DNA from 2 places in the Streptomyces sp. NPDC014734 genome. Region 2 is predicted to be linked to the other one. Evidence: riboswitches for the same ligand, from Rfam matches in the RefSeq annotation. Region 2 holds a riboswitch; the other holds the start of a gene.
The links. A riboswitch is a leader RNA that binds a small molecule or an ion and turns the genes downstream of it on or off. The one in region 2 is predicted to bind glycine.
Positions count from the first base shown of each region.

Region 1: it holds a riboswitch for glycine, as region 2 does, so the genes downstream of both, gcvP (aminomethyl-transferring glycine dehydrogenase) here and gcvT (glycine cleavage system aminomethyltransferase GcvT) in region 2, are expected to answer to the same signal.

Region 1 is NZ_JBIBYN010000034.1:7,075-14,585, reverse strand. It holds gene ACF1CT_RS34310 (hypothetical protein) at 1-276, shown strand, start outside; gene ACF1CT_RS34305 (DUF5999 family protein) at 607-813, shown strand; gene gcvP (aminomethyl-transferring glycine dehydrogenase) at 901-3,786, opposite strand; glycine riboswitch at 3,981-4,076, opposite strand; gene ACF1CT_RS34295 (PRC-barrel domain-containing protein) at 4,190-4,558, shown strand; gene ACF1CT_RS34290 (DNA polymerase IV) at 4,483-5,937, opposite strand; gene ACF1CT_RS34285 (MerR family transcriptional regulator) at 5,994-6,611, opposite strand; gene ACF1CT_RS34280 (bifunctional nuclease family protein) at 6,781-7,254, opposite strand; gene ACF1CT_RS34275 (MerR family transcriptional regulator) at 7,308-7,511, opposite strand, start outside.
Region 2 is NZ_JBIBYN010000001.1:288,908-296,418, forward strand. It holds gene ACF1CT_RS01325 (enhanced serine sensitivity protein SseB) at 221-991, opposite strand; partial or broken gene ACF1CT_RS01330 (AAA family ATPase) at 1,235-1,903, opposite strand; glycine riboswitch at 2,083-2,180, shown strand; gene gcvT (glycine cleavage system aminomethyltransferase GcvT) at 2,321-3,496, shown strand; gene gcvH (glycine cleavage system protein GcvH) at 3,688-4,065, shown strand; gene glyA (serine hydroxymethyltransferase) at 4,086-5,345, shown strand; gene ACF1CT_RS01350 (L-serine ammonia-lyase) at 5,628-7,010, shown strand; gene ACF1CT_RS01355 (DUF5954 family protein) at 7,482-7,511, opposite strand, start outside.

The DNA.
Region 1 (7,511 bases), on a different contig from region 2:
GAACTCGCCCTGCGCCAGGCGGAGGCGGTGACACCGCACTACCAGCCACGCCTGCTGTCCATTCCGGCGCTCTACATGCTGGCGCTGTGGCTGCACGCCGACTCCGAGGCGGACGCCTCCGGGGGTGCGCTCGCTCCCGCCGACCTCCTGGTGCCGCTGGCGCCCGCGCCGCCGGGCATCGCGGCGCACCGGGCCCATCGGGTCGCCGATCTGCTCCGCCTGATGACCCTCCGCATCGCTCCGGGCCCCGGCCCGCTGCTCGGCTCACCGGCCTGACCCCCACCTCGACCGCGCCGCTCCGGCCCTGTGCCCCGCCACTCGTGAGAGACGTGGCGGGGCACAGGGCTGTATGGGGGGCGCACATCGGTCCCGTCCGGACTAGCCCGGTCCGACCCCCCCGAACCACCCGAAGAGGCAGTGCAGTTGCGGTGAAACATCCGGCCGGGTGACGCGTCGTCGGAGCAGGAAGAAGTGCTACCGCGAAATACCTGCGGAACGGCGGCCGTGGGGCAACACTGGGACCAGACCTATCGACACGGGGGAGCGGCCATGAACGCCTCATCAAGCCGCAGGACATTCACTTCGACGCAGCGGAAGAACCCATCCATGTGCCAGCACCAGCCACCCTGCCCGACCGCCGACTCAGCCGACCGGGAAGCCGCCCGTCTGATGGCCCACCACCCGGAACAGGGGTGGAGTCTGCTGTGCAACGGCGTCCTGCTCTTCGAGGACACCGGTGAGCTCCTCCCGGACGGACAGATCATCGCCCCGCACCGGCCTCCCGCGGGCGACCCGGTGATGAACGCCGCCTGACCTCGGCCGGTACGAACGGGGGCCGGCCCGGAGAACTCTCCGCACCGGCCCCGGCGCATGACCGTGTCACGCCCAGACGTTCACGCGTCAGTTGTCGTACTCGTCCAACGGCGGGCAGGAGCAGACGAGGTTGCGGTCGCCGAAGGCGCCGTCGATCCGACGCACCGGCGGCCAGTACTTGTCGGCGGCCGTGACTCCGGCCGGGAAGACCGCCGCCTCACGGCTGTAACCGTGCTCCCACTCCCCGCCCAGCATCGCCGCGGTGTGCGGAGCGTTGCACAGCGGGTTGTCGTCGGAGTTCCACTCGCCCGACGCCACCTTCTCGATCTCCCCGCGGATGGCGATCATCGTGTCGCAGAAGCGGTCGAGTTCCGCGAGGTTCTCGCTCTCGGTCGGCTCGATCATCAGGGTCCCGGCAACCGGGAACGACATGGTCGGCGCGTGGAAGCCGTAGTCGATTAGCCGCTTGGCGATGTCGTCGACGCTGACACCGGTGGCCTTGGAGACCGGCCGCAGGTCCACGATGCACTCGTGCGCCACCAGCCCCGCGGGGCCGGTGTACAGGATCGGGAAGTGCGGTTCGAGGCGCTTGGCGATGTAGTTGGCGGCCAGCACGGCGACCTGCGTGGCCCGCTTCAGCCCCTCCCCGCCCATCAGACGGACGTACGACCAGGAGATGGGCAGGATGCCCGCCGAACCCCACGGGGCGGCCGAGATTGGCCCGACTCCGGTGTCGGGACCCGCCGAGGGCTGCAGCGGGTGGTTGGGCAGGTACGGCGCAAGGTGCGCGCGCACACCGACCGGGCCGACGCCCGGGCCGCCGCCGCCGTGCGGGATGCAGAAGGTCTTGTGCAGGTTCAGGTGCGAGACGTCGCCGCCGAACCTGCCCGGCTTCGCGAGACCGACCAGCGCGTTGAGGTTGGCGCCGTCGACGTACACCTGGCCACCGGCGTCGTGCACCTCGGCGCAGATGTCGGCGACGTGCTCCTCGAACACCCCGTGCGTCGACGGGTACGTGATCATGAGCACGGCGAGCTCGTGGCGATGCTTCTCGATCTTGGCGCGCAGGTCCTCGACATCGACCGCGCCGTCGTCGGCGGTCTTCACCACGACGACCTTCATGCCGGCCATCACGGCGCTCGCCGCGTTGGTGCCGTGCGCGGAGGACGGGATGAGGCAGATGGTCCGCTGCTCGTCCCCGTTGGCCCGGTGGTAGGCGCGGACCGCGAGGAGGCCGGCGAACTCGCCCTGCGAGCCGGCGTTCGGCTGGATGGACACGGCGTCGTACCCGGTCACCTCGGCGAGACGCTCCTCCAGCTCACCGATGAGGGTGAGGAAGCCCTGTGCCTGCTCGGCCGGGGCGAAGGGGTGCAGGGCACCGAACTCGGGCCAGGTGATCGGCTCCATCTCGGTGGTCGCGTTCAGCTTCATGGTGCAGGAGCCGAGCGGGATCATGCCGCGGTCCAGGGCGTAGTCCCGGTCGGCGAGCCTGCGCAGGTAGCGCAGCATGGCCGTCTCGGAACGGTGCTGGTGGAAGACCGGGTGGGTGAGGATCTCGTCGGTGCGCAGCAGGTCCCCGGGCAGCGCGTCGGCGGTCGTCGCGTCCAGCGCGTCGATGTCGCCGTCGGCGCCGAAGGCGGCCCAGACCGCGGTGATCTGCGCACGTGTGGTGGTCTCGTCGCAGGCGAGGGAGACCTGGTCGGCGTCGACGAGCCGCAGGTTGACACCGCGCCCGCGGGCGTCGGCCACGACGGCGGCGGCCCTGCCCGGCACCCGCACGGTGAGGGTGTCGAAGTAGCTGCCGGTCACGACCTCGGTGCCGGAGGCCCGCAGCCCCTCGGCGAGGACCGTGGCGTAGCGGTGGGTGCGCCGGGCGATGGTGCGCAGCCCGTCCGGGCCGTGGTAGACGGCGTACATCCCGGCCATGACGGCCAGCAGCACCTGGGCGGTGCAGATGTTGCTGGTCGCCTTCTCGCGGCGGATGTGCTGTTCACGCGTCTGCAGAGCGAGCCGGTATGCCCTGTTGCCGTCCGCGTCGACGGAGACACCGACGAGGCGACCGGGCAGGCTGCGGGCGAACTTCTCGCGCACGGCCATGAAGCCGGCGTGCGGTCCGCCGAAGCCCATCGGGACACCGAAGCGCTGCGTGGTGCCGACCGCGATGTCCGCGCCCAGGTCTCCGGGGGAGGTGAGCAGGGTGAGGGCCAGCAGGTCGGCGGCGACGGTGACGACCGCGCCGAGTTCGTGGGCCCGCTCGATGACGGGGCGGATGTCGCGCACCGCCCCGGAGGCACCCGGGTACTGCACCAGTACGCCGAAGACGCCGCGCTCGGCGATCTCGGCGGGGATGCCGTCGGCGAGGTCGGCGACGACAACCTCCACGCCGGCCGGCTCGGCGCGGGTCTCGATGACGGCGATCGTCTGCGGCAGGGCGTCGGAGTCGACGAGGAAGACGCCGTTCCTCACCTTGCCGACCCGTCGCGACAGCGCCATCGCCTCGGCGGCGGCGGTGCCCTCGTCGAGCAGGGAGGCGCCGGAGGTCGGCAGCCCGGTCAGCTCGGCGACCATCGTCTGGAAGTTGAGCAGCGCCTCCAGCCGGCCCTGCGAGATCTCCGGCTGGTACGGCGTATAGGCCGTGTACCAGGCGGGGTTCTCCATGACATTGCGGAGGATCACCGGCGGGGTGAAAGTGCCGTAGTAGCCGAGCCCGATCATCGGGGCCAGCACCTCGTTGCGATCGGCCAGGTCACGCAGCTCGGCGAGCACCTCGGCCTCGGTGCGGGCGCCCGGCAGCCCGAGCGCCTCGGCGCTCTTGATGACATCGGGCACCGCGGCCGCGGTCAGCTCGTCCAGCGATCCGTATCCGACCTGGGCGAGCATCTTCGACTGCGCCTCGGCGTCGGGTCCGATGTGGCGCTGTTCGAACGGGATGCCCTGCTCCAGCTGGGAGAGCGGAGTGCGACGGGGGGTCATGGTGGAGGCCTCCTGGTCTGTCACGACCTGCGAGGGGCACCCCGGCGCGGGTGCCCGAACGGCCTCCCCCTCTGTCATCTCAACCTGAGAGCTTCACCGGCACACGCTGCGGAGCACCGGCTTTCACCGTCGGTGAGGAAGGGGACCATATCGGCGCTCGGCCGCACGGAACCCGCCCTGCTTTCCAGAGTGACCTCGTCCGTGCGGTACGGGGGCCTGAGAGATTCCGGGGAGGATTTGCTCCTTCGGCGCCCTCGGATCGCTTCCGAAGGCTCTCCCGCACGGGGTCAGCGGCCGCCACCAGCCTACCAGCGGGGGTCATGGCCGAATTCTCGAGTGGCCGATCCCCCGGTTGTGCATTTCTGTAGTGCTTGTGGAGTAGCCGCGACCAGTGGGAGGGACCGTGCAGACCGACATCGATCCGCGCAGCCTGATCGGCCGCAAGGCGTTCGACCGCGAGGGAACCAAGATCGGAACCGTGGACGAGGTGTACCTCGACGACGCGACCGGTGTGCCCGAGTGGGCGGCCGTGCGCACCGGACTCTTCAGCCGGGACGCGTTCGTCCCGCTGGAACCCAGCGAGTTCGTCGAGGACACCCTCCGCATCCCCTTCGACCGCGCTCTGATCAAGGACGCGCCGGACTTCGGTGTCGGCCGTCATCTCTCGCCTGAGCAGGAGCTCCAGTTGTACCGGCACTACGGTCTGGACTCGGTTCCCGAGGAAACCGCTCCGGACAGGGACTTCGGCAGACTGGCCGGCCAGGAGGAATAGTCCACCGGGTTCCGCACCAGCGGCAGCGGCTCGGCCGACCGCAGTTCCGGGTCGTCGATGCGGAACGTACGCACCCTGCCGGGAGCCGATTCCGGTTCCTCGAACCGCACGGTCACCCGGCCGACGCCGCTGCCCTGGACCCAGCCGTGGCCGTAGGCGTCGTGGTGCACGTCGTGACCGGCCCGCCACTGCCGGGCGGCGAGTTCTTCGGCAGCCTCAAGAACCGTCCGGTCCGCCTCCGCGCCCGCCGCCCCGCGCCCCTCCTCGCCTTCCGTCCCGGCCGTCCCTCCTGCTTCCGCCCGCGCGTCGGCTGCCTGCGCGAACAGGTCCTCCTGCGTGTAGTCGGCCAGGCCCGTGACGCCCACGCCCAGGAGCCGGACGCCTCCCGTGGTGTCCACGGCCTCCAGGAGCCGCGCGGCGGCCTCCCGTACCACCCCGGGGTCGTCCGTGGGCCCACGGAGCGTCTCCGAGCGTGTGAGGGTGGAGAAGTCGTAGCGGCGCACCTTGAGCACGACCGTCCGCCCGGACCGCCCCGCCCCGCGCAGCCGCTGCACACACCGGTCGGCCAGCCGCTCCACCTCCGCCCTGACCCTGACCCGGTCGTGCAGGTCCGCGTCGAAGGTGTCCTCGACGGAGACCGACTTCGCGTCCCGTTCGGCCACCACGGGCCGGTCGTCGTGTCCGAGGGCCATCAGGTGGAGCGAGCTGCCGTGCGCCTTTCCGAGCAGACGCACGAGTTCCGCCTCACCCGCCCGGGCCAGGTCGTCGACCGTGGTCATCCCGGCCCGGCGCAGATGGTCGGCCGTGGTGGGTCCGACGCCGGGGAGGGTCCGTACGGGCATGGGCGCGAGCAGCTCCCGTTCGGTCCCCGGCTCGATGAGCCTCAGGCCGTTCGGTTTCGCCTCCTCCGACGCGATCTTGGCCACCATCTTGGAACCCGCGAGCCCGACCGAGCCCGTGAGCCCGGTGACGGCCCGGATGACCGCGCGCAGTTCCTTTCCGATGGCCAGCGCGGAGACCGTGTCGCCGGCCGTCCCGCCGGCCTCCAGGTCGACGAACGCCTCGTCCAGGCTGAGCGGCTCCACCAGCGGGGAGAGCCGCCCCAGCAGTTCCATGACCTGGTCGCTGACCGCTCGGTACAAGTGGAAGCGCGGCACCAGGTAGGCCGCGTTGGGCGCCAGCCGTCGCGCCTGCGCCATGGGCATCGCCGAATGCACTCCGAGGCGCCGGGCCTCGTAGGACGCGGTGGCGACGACTCCGCGCGGCCCCAGACCGCCCACCACCACCGGTCTGCCGCGCAGGCTCGGCTTCGCCGCCTGCTCCGCGGAGGCGTAGAAGGCATCCATGTCCAGGTGGAGGATGGTGGGCGCGGCTCTCACAACAACCGATGCTGCCCCATGGCACTGACAATCGCCGCGCCCGCCCGCCCACCGGGTCAGCCGGCGCGGTTGCGCCGCCGCGCGAGCTCGTCCGCGGGGTTGTTCCCGATCAGCGTCTCGCCGGTGTCCACCCGCTCGCCGTGCAGCTGGGACAGTGCGGCGTCGACGTCGTGCCACACCACGCCCACGGCGATGCCGAAGACTCCCTGACCGCCCTGGAGCAGGCTGACGACCTCGTCTGGCGACGAACACTCGTAGACCGTGGCCCCGTCGCTCATCAGCGTCATCCGCTCCAGGTCCTGGAACCCGCGGGCCCGCAGATGCTGAACCGTGGTGCGGATGTTCTGGAGGGCGACCCCGGTGTCCAGGAAGCGCTTGACGATCTTCAGAAGGACGACGTCCCGGAAACTGTAGAGCCGCTGCGTTCCCGAGCCGTACGCCGGACGCACACTCGGCTCCACCAGCCCGGTGCGCGCCCAGTAGTCGAGTTGCCGGTAGGTGATCCCCGCGGCCGCACACGCCGTCGGCCCCCGATATCCGACGCCGTCGGCCGATGCCATGCCGTCCCCCGCCACCGCGGCCGGTTGAACCGGTCGCCCGATGGTCCGGTCGGCCGTACTCCCCTGCTGCGGATACGGCCCACCGGCTGCCGTACCGTCGCCGCTGCTTCTCACGCCGACCTCCGTCCTTGACCTGCCATCTCGAAGGTAGGCAGTCACCCGGAGTGCGTCAACGATCGCCACACTCGGCACGCCGAGTGATAATCACCCCGAGGGTGGTTTCCCGCGCCGCGCGAGCGGGAAAGGCTTGCCGGATGCACTGACATCGGCCCTCGCGGAACGGTCACTGGCTGTTGGTGCCGAAGTCCTCCGGTGAGATCTGGTCGAGGAACTCGCGGAACTTCTCCACCTCGTCCTCCTGCTCGTCCGGAATGGCGATGCCCGCGTCGTCCAGCACACCGTCACTGCCGTAGATCGGCGTTCCGGTCCTCAGCGCGAGGGCTATGGCGTCGGACGGGCGCGCACTCACCTCGACCCCACTGGCGAAGACCAGCTCCGCATAGAAGACCCCTTCCCGCAGATCCGTGATGCGGACCTCGGTCAGCTCCTGGCCGACGGCCTGGAGCACGTCCTTGAAGAGGTCATGGGTCAGCGGCCTGGCCGGAGTCATGCCCTGCTGGGCGAAGGCGATCGCGGTCGCCTCACCAGGACCGATCCAGATCGGGAGGAACCGGTCGCCTCCCACTTCACGCAGGAGCACGATCGGTTGATTGGAGGGCATTTCCACCCGGACACCCACAACGTCGAGCTCGTTCACACAGCAACCCTAGGACGTGCCCGGCAGGTTTGGATAGTCGGGCACCGGCTCGATCAGTGGAGCCGGATCCCCAGCGCGGTCTGCACGAGGGCGGAATGAAGCCTCACCGACAGTTCCGCGAGCTCTTTCGCGGTGGCCTCCGCATGTGCTCTGGTCTGCGGATTCCGATGCCGGCGCAGGGGTGCGACGACCTGCTCGATGAGTCCGGCCTCGCGGTCCGCCGCCGCTCTCATGGCCCGCAGATGACGCGGTTCGAG
Region 2 (7,511 bases):
GTCCCGCCCCCCTCTTCGATCCACTGTGCCGGCCCGCCGCTCCCGGGGCACACGGGAGCGGCGGATGCCATGGCACCCGCCATCAAACCAGCTTAGGCGCCGGTACTGACACCGGCTTGACGCCTCGGGCCGGTACGGTGCCCCGCTCCGGCCGCCGCGGGCCGGTCCGCGCGCCACGCGCCCCGCGCCACCGTTCCACGCCCCGCACCACCCTCGCGCGCTACCGTTCCGCGCGCCGGTAGAACGGACGGAGCCTGTCCCGCATCCAGTCGCCGACCGGGTCCTGGGTCATGTCGAGCAGGACCAGATTCACCGGCCAGGGCACCGCCACGCGGCCCAGCGCCCGGCCCAGCGCGTCCATCGGGGCGCTCTGGGCGGAACCGTCCCAGGTGGACAGCTCGACGCCGACGAAGAGGACGGGCTCACCGCCCTCGACGCTGGCCAGCGCCCGGCGGGCGGTGAGTACGACGCCGCTCTCCTCGAACTCACCGGCCGCCGCGGAGAGGAAGTCGATGGGTTCCTCCTGCCAGTCCGGTTCGTACAGGCGGACCCGGCCCCCGCTCGCCGCTCCGTCCAGCGGGGTGCGTCCGGCCCGGCAGAGCTCGGCCACGGCGGGCGGCGGCACCGGCACCCCGACCGCGCCACCGGGGTTCACGGCGATGCCGAGCTGCGGGGGCAGGCCGCGGGCGAAGTCGCGGGCGGGCGCGACGGCGAAGGACATCTGGTTGCCGACGCAGCTGAGGAACTGCTGTTCGGAGCTGTACACGGGAACGAACGCGGCGCCGTCGATCTCCAGCGTCGGCAGGTCCAGGTCGGCCGATTCGGGACCGCCGCCGTTCGGCAGGGGCACCCAGACCTGACTGCGTCCGAGCACCTCGACGAGGCGCCCGCCGGCCTCCGCCGCGCCCACCGAGGCCATCAGCACCTCTTCGAGCTCATTGGCCGGCCATCCGTGCTGCGGATGGGACTGGACCTGTCCCGGAATGTCCACTGCTTCCCCTTCTCGCCCGAGCCTCACGACCTCACCCACGCCCGTCGCGGCGTCCGTCGGGGATGGGGTCGTCACCGCAGAAGGTTAGCGACCCCGCCCACGAGGGGTGGCGGAACGGGGAGCGGGGTCCGGTTCCTGCGCGTCCGGGGCGAAGGCACGGGCGCCGAGGGCCGCGACCTCGCCGCCCGTCTCGGTCGGGGCCGTGGCGGGTGTCCCGGACGGTCCCCCGAATCCGCGTGGAACGTCCGCGAAGACGATCCGGCGCAGCGGCCCGGCCGCCTCCCGGTCCAGCAGCACCACCGACGCGCAGCCGGGCGGCGGCAGCCCGTTCCCGGCGTCCCGCAGCAGCCTGCCGACGGCCCTGCGGTGCCGGGCGAAGGCGTACCCGGAAACGCCCCGGCCGCGCTCCCGCTGGCCCTCCCGCGCGGTCTGCGGCGTGACGTCGAGCAGCAGCAGGTGGAGGGCCCGACCCCGCCGCCGCGCGTGCCGGGCCAGCCAGCGGCGCACCCAGGCCTGGGTTCCGCAGTCGTGGACGACGACGGACTCCCCGGAGCGCAGGGCCCTCCACAGCCCCGCGTAGTGGGCGAGGCGGACGAGCGGGCGGTAGAGGGCGTAGGGCAGCGGGCGGGGCATCAGCCGCGCCCAGCGGTCCCGGGTGTTCTGGGAGTCGACGGTGCGGACCGCGGTCACCCGCCGGATCAGTGTCGACTTGCCGCTGCCGGGAAGTCCGGATACCACCACCACGTCGCCCGCGGCGAAGCGCAGGACGCGCGGGGCCCGCCCGCCGCGCCGCCGCAGGTCGCGCACGACGGGCGGGGGCCGGTCGAGCGATTCCGCGGCCGGGCCCCCGGGCTGCGCGGGCATCGCACCGCCGGCGGTCCCGGCGCTCGTCGCATACCGCCGTAACGTCATCGCGCTCCCCCTGTCGGGTGTCCACCCATGCGCCGAAGTGTAAAGAAAAGGTAATGCGACACAACCGTCCACGCCGTCGGATCCGGCACGGGACCCCCGGTCGGTTTCCGTCCGGGACCGGCGCCCCGCTCCGGCGCGATGCGTGCGATGATGACCCCGCCAACTGCATAAAGGCCGCTTGAATCCGCGCGGGAGAGTTCCGGTCACTGCATGTGCCGGGCGCCGAAGGAGCAAGTTCCTCCCTTGAATCTCTCAGGCCCCGTACCGCACGGATGAGGCAGATCTGAAAAGCGGGCCGCTTCGCGGCTCCACCCAAGGTGCAAGCCGAACCCTTCGGGGGCTCTCGGCGAACCTCTCAGGTTCCGATGACAGATGGGGAGGGTCCGTCCTCGTCGTCATGCCCCGGGAGCCACATCCATGAGCACCGCACCCCGCCAGACCGCCCACCCGTCTCCCAGCACCACCCTGCCCGAAGGTGCTTCGCGCCACAGCCCCCTTCAGGACCTGCACCGTTCGCTGGGCGCGACCATGACCGACTTCGCCGGCTGGGACATGCCGCTGCGGTACGGCAGCGAGCGCGAGGAACACCAGGCCGTCCGCACCCGGGCCGGTCTCTTCGACCTGTCCCACATGGGCGAGATCACCGTCACCGGCCCGCAGGCCGTGGACTTCCTGAACTTCGCGCTGGTCGGCAACATCGGCACCGTCGCCGCCGGCCGCGCCCGCTACACGATGATCTGCGCCGAGGACGGCGGCATCCTGGACGACCTGATCGTCTACCGGCTCGGCGGGGCCGACGCCCCCGAGTACATGGTCGTCGCCAACGCGGGCAACGCCCAGATCGTGCTGGACGCGCTGACCGCCCGGGCCGAGGGCTTCGACGCCGAGGTGCGCGACGACCGCGACGCGTACGCGTTGCTCGCCGTCCAGGGCCCCGAGTCCCCCGCCATCCTGGCCTCCGTCACCGACGCCGACCTGGACGGCCTGAAGTACTACGCCGGGCTGCCGGGCACGGTCGCCGGGGTTCCCGCGCTGATCGCCCGTACCGGCTACACCGGCGAGGACGGCTTCGAACTGTTCGTCGACCCCTCCCACGCCGAGGGGCTGTGGAAGGCTCTCACCGAGGCGGGCGCCGCGCACGGCCTGGTCCCGTGCGGCCTCTCCTGCCGCGACACGCTGCGCCTGGAGGCGGGCATGCCGCTCTACGGCCACGAGCTGACCACCGAGCTGACCCCGTTCGACGCCGGGCTCGGCCGGGTCGTGAAGTTCGAGAAGGAGGGCGACTTCGTCGGCCGCGAGGCGCTGAGGGCCGCCGCCGAGCGCGCCGAGTCCGCCCCGCCCCGCAAGCTGGTCGGGCTGATCGTCGAGGGCCGCCGGGTCCCGCGCGCCGGCTACTCCGTGGTGGCCGGGGGCGAGGTCATCGGCGAGGTCACCTCGGGCGCCCCCTCCCCCACCCTGGGCAAGCCGATCGCGATCGCGTACGTGGACGCCGCGCACGCCGCGCCCGGCACCGAGGGCGTCGGCGTGGACATCCGGGGCAACCACGAGCCGCTCGAAGTCGTGGCCCTGCCGTTCTACAAGCGCCAGAAGTGACACCGGCGCCGCACGAACCCCACGGGCCGACATCGGCACCACGCCCGACACCGCCCCACACCACCGACGCCATCCGGCGACGCCCGACGCCGGAACTCGGCGTCCGCCCGTCCCGAAAGTGACGCAGTCGCGTCTCACACCGTAAGACCACCGTTCATCAGCACTGCCCCACGTACAGGAGAATTCAGGTCATGAGCAACCCCCAGCAGCTGCGTTACAGCAAGGAGCACGAGTGGCTGTCGGCCGTCGAGGACGGTGTGGCCACGATCGGCATCACCGAGTTCGCCGCCAACGCCCTCGGCGACGTCGTCTACGCGCAGCTCCCCGAGGTCGGTGACACGGTGACCGCGGGCGAGACCTGCGGCGAGCTGGAGTCGACCAAGTCGGTGAGCGATCTGTACTCGCCGGTGACGGGCGAGATCACCGCCGCGAACCAGGACGTCGTGGACGATCCGTCGCTGGTGAACTCCGCCCCCTTCGAGGGCGGCTGGCTGTTCAAGGTACGTGTCGCGGAGGAGCCCGAGGACCTGCTCTCCGCCGACGAGTACACCGAGTTCTCCGGCAACTAAAGACCCCAAGGGACCACCTGATGTCGCTTCTCAACTCCTCCCTTCACGAGCTGGACCCGGACGTCGCCGCCGCCGTCGACGCCGAGCTCCACCGACAGCAGTCCACCCTCGAAATGATCGCCTCGGAGAACTTCGCTCCGGTCGCGGTCATGGAGGCCCAGGGCTCCGTCCTCACCAACAAGTACGCCGAGGGCTACCCCGGTCGCCGCTACTACGGCGGCTGCGAGCACGTCGACGTCGTCGAGCAGATCGCCATCGACCGGATCAAGGCGCTGTTCGGCGCCGAGGCCGCGAACGTCCAGCCGCACTCCGGCGCGCAGGCCAACGCCGCCGCGATGTTCGCGCTGCTGAAGCCGGGCGACACGATCATGGGCCTGAACCTGGCCCACGGCGGTCACCTGACCCACGGCATGAAGATCAACTTCTCCGGCAAGCTCTACAACGTGGTCCCCTACCACGTCGACGACACCGGTCTCGTGGACATGGCCGAGGTCGAGCGCCTGGCCAAGGAGACCAAGCCGAAGCTGATCGTCGCCGGCTGGTCCGCGTACCCGCGTCAGCTGGACTTCGCCGCCTTCCGCCGCATCGCGGACGAGGTCGGCGCGTACCTGATGGTCGACATGGCGCACTTCGCCGGTCTGGTGGCGGCGGGCCTGCACCCCAACCCGGTGCCGCACGCCCACGTCGTCACGACCACCACGCACAAGACCCTGGGCGGCCCGCGCGGCGGCGTCATCCTGTCGACGCAGGAACTCGCCAAGAAGATCAACTCGGCCGTCTTCCCCGGCCAGCAGGGCGGTCCGCTGGAGCACGTGATCGCGGCCAAGGCCGTCTCGTTCAAGGTCGCGGCGACCGAGGAGTTCAAGGAGCGCCAGCAGCGCACCCTGGACGGTGCCCGCATCCTCGCCGAGCGCCTGGTCCAGCCGGACGTCACCGAGGTCGGTGTCTCCGTGCTGTCCGGCGGCACGGACGTGCACCTGGTCCTCGTCGACCTGCGCGACTCCGAGCTGGACGGCCAGCAGGCCGAGGACCGGCTGCACGAGATCGGCATCACGGTCAACCGGAACGCCGTCCCGAACGACCCGCGACCGCCGATGGTCACCTCGGGTCTGCGGATCGGCACGCCGGCCCTGGCGACCCGCGGTTTCGGCACCGAGGACTTCACCGAGGTCGCCGAGATCATCGCCGCCGCGCTCAAGCCGTCCTACGACGCGGACGCGCTGAAGGCCCGCGTCGTCGCGCTCGCCGAGAAGTTCCCGCTGTACCCCGGCCTGAGCTGATCCGGCCCGGAGACCGCGCACGGCGGTCTCCGGGACGCGTCCGCACCGGAGCGATCCGGGAAACACCCGGGGTCGTCCGGGAGAAAAACGGCACACTCCGGAATAACAGACCGGAGCGATCCGATACAGAATGGACACAGTCCGCCATTCTTCGGACGGGGCACCGCGCACACTGGTCGGTGTGCGCGGTGCCCCATCCCTTGCCCCCGCACGCCGGGCCGATCGGCCCGTCCCGCACCACCCGGCAGACAACGGCGTCTACCAACCCCTGAGGAGTCTCCCGTGGCCATCTCGGTCTTCGACCTGTTCTCGATCGGCATCGGCCCGTCCAGCTCCCATACGGTCGGCCCGATGCGCGCCGCCCGCATGTTCGCGCGCCGGCTGAAGAACGAGGGCCTGATCGCCCACACCGCCTCGATACGCGCGGAACTGTACGGCTCGCTCGGGGCGACCGGGCACGGCCACGGCACCCCCAAGGCCGTCCTGCTCGGCCTGGAGGGCGAGTCGCCCCGCACCGTCGACGTGGAGTCCGCCGACGACCGGGTGGAGCGGATCCGCACCACCGGCCGGATCAATCTGCTCGGCATGCACGAGATCGGCTTCGACGCCGACGAACAGCTGGTCCTGCACCGCCGCAAGGCCCTGCCCTACCACGCCAACGGCATGACGATCGCCGCCTTCGACCGCGACGGCGCACTCCTGCTGGAGAAGACGTACTACTCGGTCGGCGGAGGCTTCGTCGTCGACGAGGACGCGGTCGGCGAGGACCGGATCGTCCTCGACGACACCGTGCTGAAGCACCCCTTCCGTACCGGCGACGAACTGCTGCGGCTCTCCCGGGACACCGGCCTGTCCATCTCCTCGCTGATGCTGGAGAACGAGAGGGCCTGGCGCACCGAGGACGAGATCCGCTCGGGCCTGCTGGACATCTGGCGCGTCATGCAGGCGTGCGTCGCCCGCGGCATGTCCCGCGAGGGCATCCTGCCCGGCGGCCTCAAGGTCCGCCGCCGCGCCGCCACCACCGCCCGCCAGCTCCGCGCCGAGGGCGACCCGCAGGCCCACGCGATGGAGTGGATCACCCTCTACGCCATGGCGGTCAACGAGGAGAACGCGGCGGGCGGCCGTGTCGTGACCGCGCCGACCAACGGCGCCGCGGGCATCATCCCGGCGGTGCTGCACTACTACATGAACTTCGCGGCCGGTGGTGCCACGGAGACGGAGAAGGAGGACGGCGTGGTCCGTTTCCTCCTGGCCGCCGGAGCCATCGGCATGCTCTTCAAGGAGAACGCCTCGATCTCCGGCGCCGAGGTCGGCTGCCAGGGCGAGGTCGGCTCCGCCTGCTCCATGGCCGCGGGCGCCCTCGCCGAGGTCCTCGGCGGCACCGCCGAGCAGGTCGAGAACGCCGCCGAGATCGGCATGGAGCACAACCTCGGCCTGACCTGCGACCCGGTCGGGGGTCTCGTCCAGATCCCGTGCATCGAACGCAACGGCATGGCCGCGGTCAAGGCCGTCACCGCGGCGAAGATGGCACTGCGCGGCGACGGCAGCCACAAGGTCTCCCTCGACAAGGTCATCAAGACCATGAAGGAGACCGGTGCGGACATGAGCGTGAAGTACAAGGAGACCGCGCGGGGCGGGCTCGCGGTGAACATCATCGAGTGCTGAGGACGGCCCCGGGCCCCGCACAGGTGAGATCTCCTCCTCGTACGGGGCCAGGCGCTCTCGTCATCACACGATCGGCGTACTGGCCGAGGAGTCCCGGCATCGCGGGGATGGGCTGCTCGCGACGCCCCGGATGAGCCGGATCGCCGACGAGTCACCGGCGAATCGCGGACGAATCACCGACACGGCCTCCGGGAAGAGCCCCGACGTCCCAACGCGGTCCCGGCCCGGTGCCGGACCGCACGTCCTCGGCCGGGCGGGCCCGGCGGACCGGCCTGGCCCCGGAGCCCACGCCCGAGCCCCGGCTGCCCGGCTGCCCGGCCCGGCGAGACCGGGTGTGCGACCGTCGTGCGGTCGCACTCGGCCCCGGATCGACGGCGGTGAACGCCTCCCGCGGCCCGTCCGGAACAGCCCGGGCCCATGGCCCCTGCCCCGTTGAGCGGACGCGTCCGGCTCACCGCGCGGAGCAGCGTCTCAGGCGCGGCTCCCGCCCTTCCTGCGCTC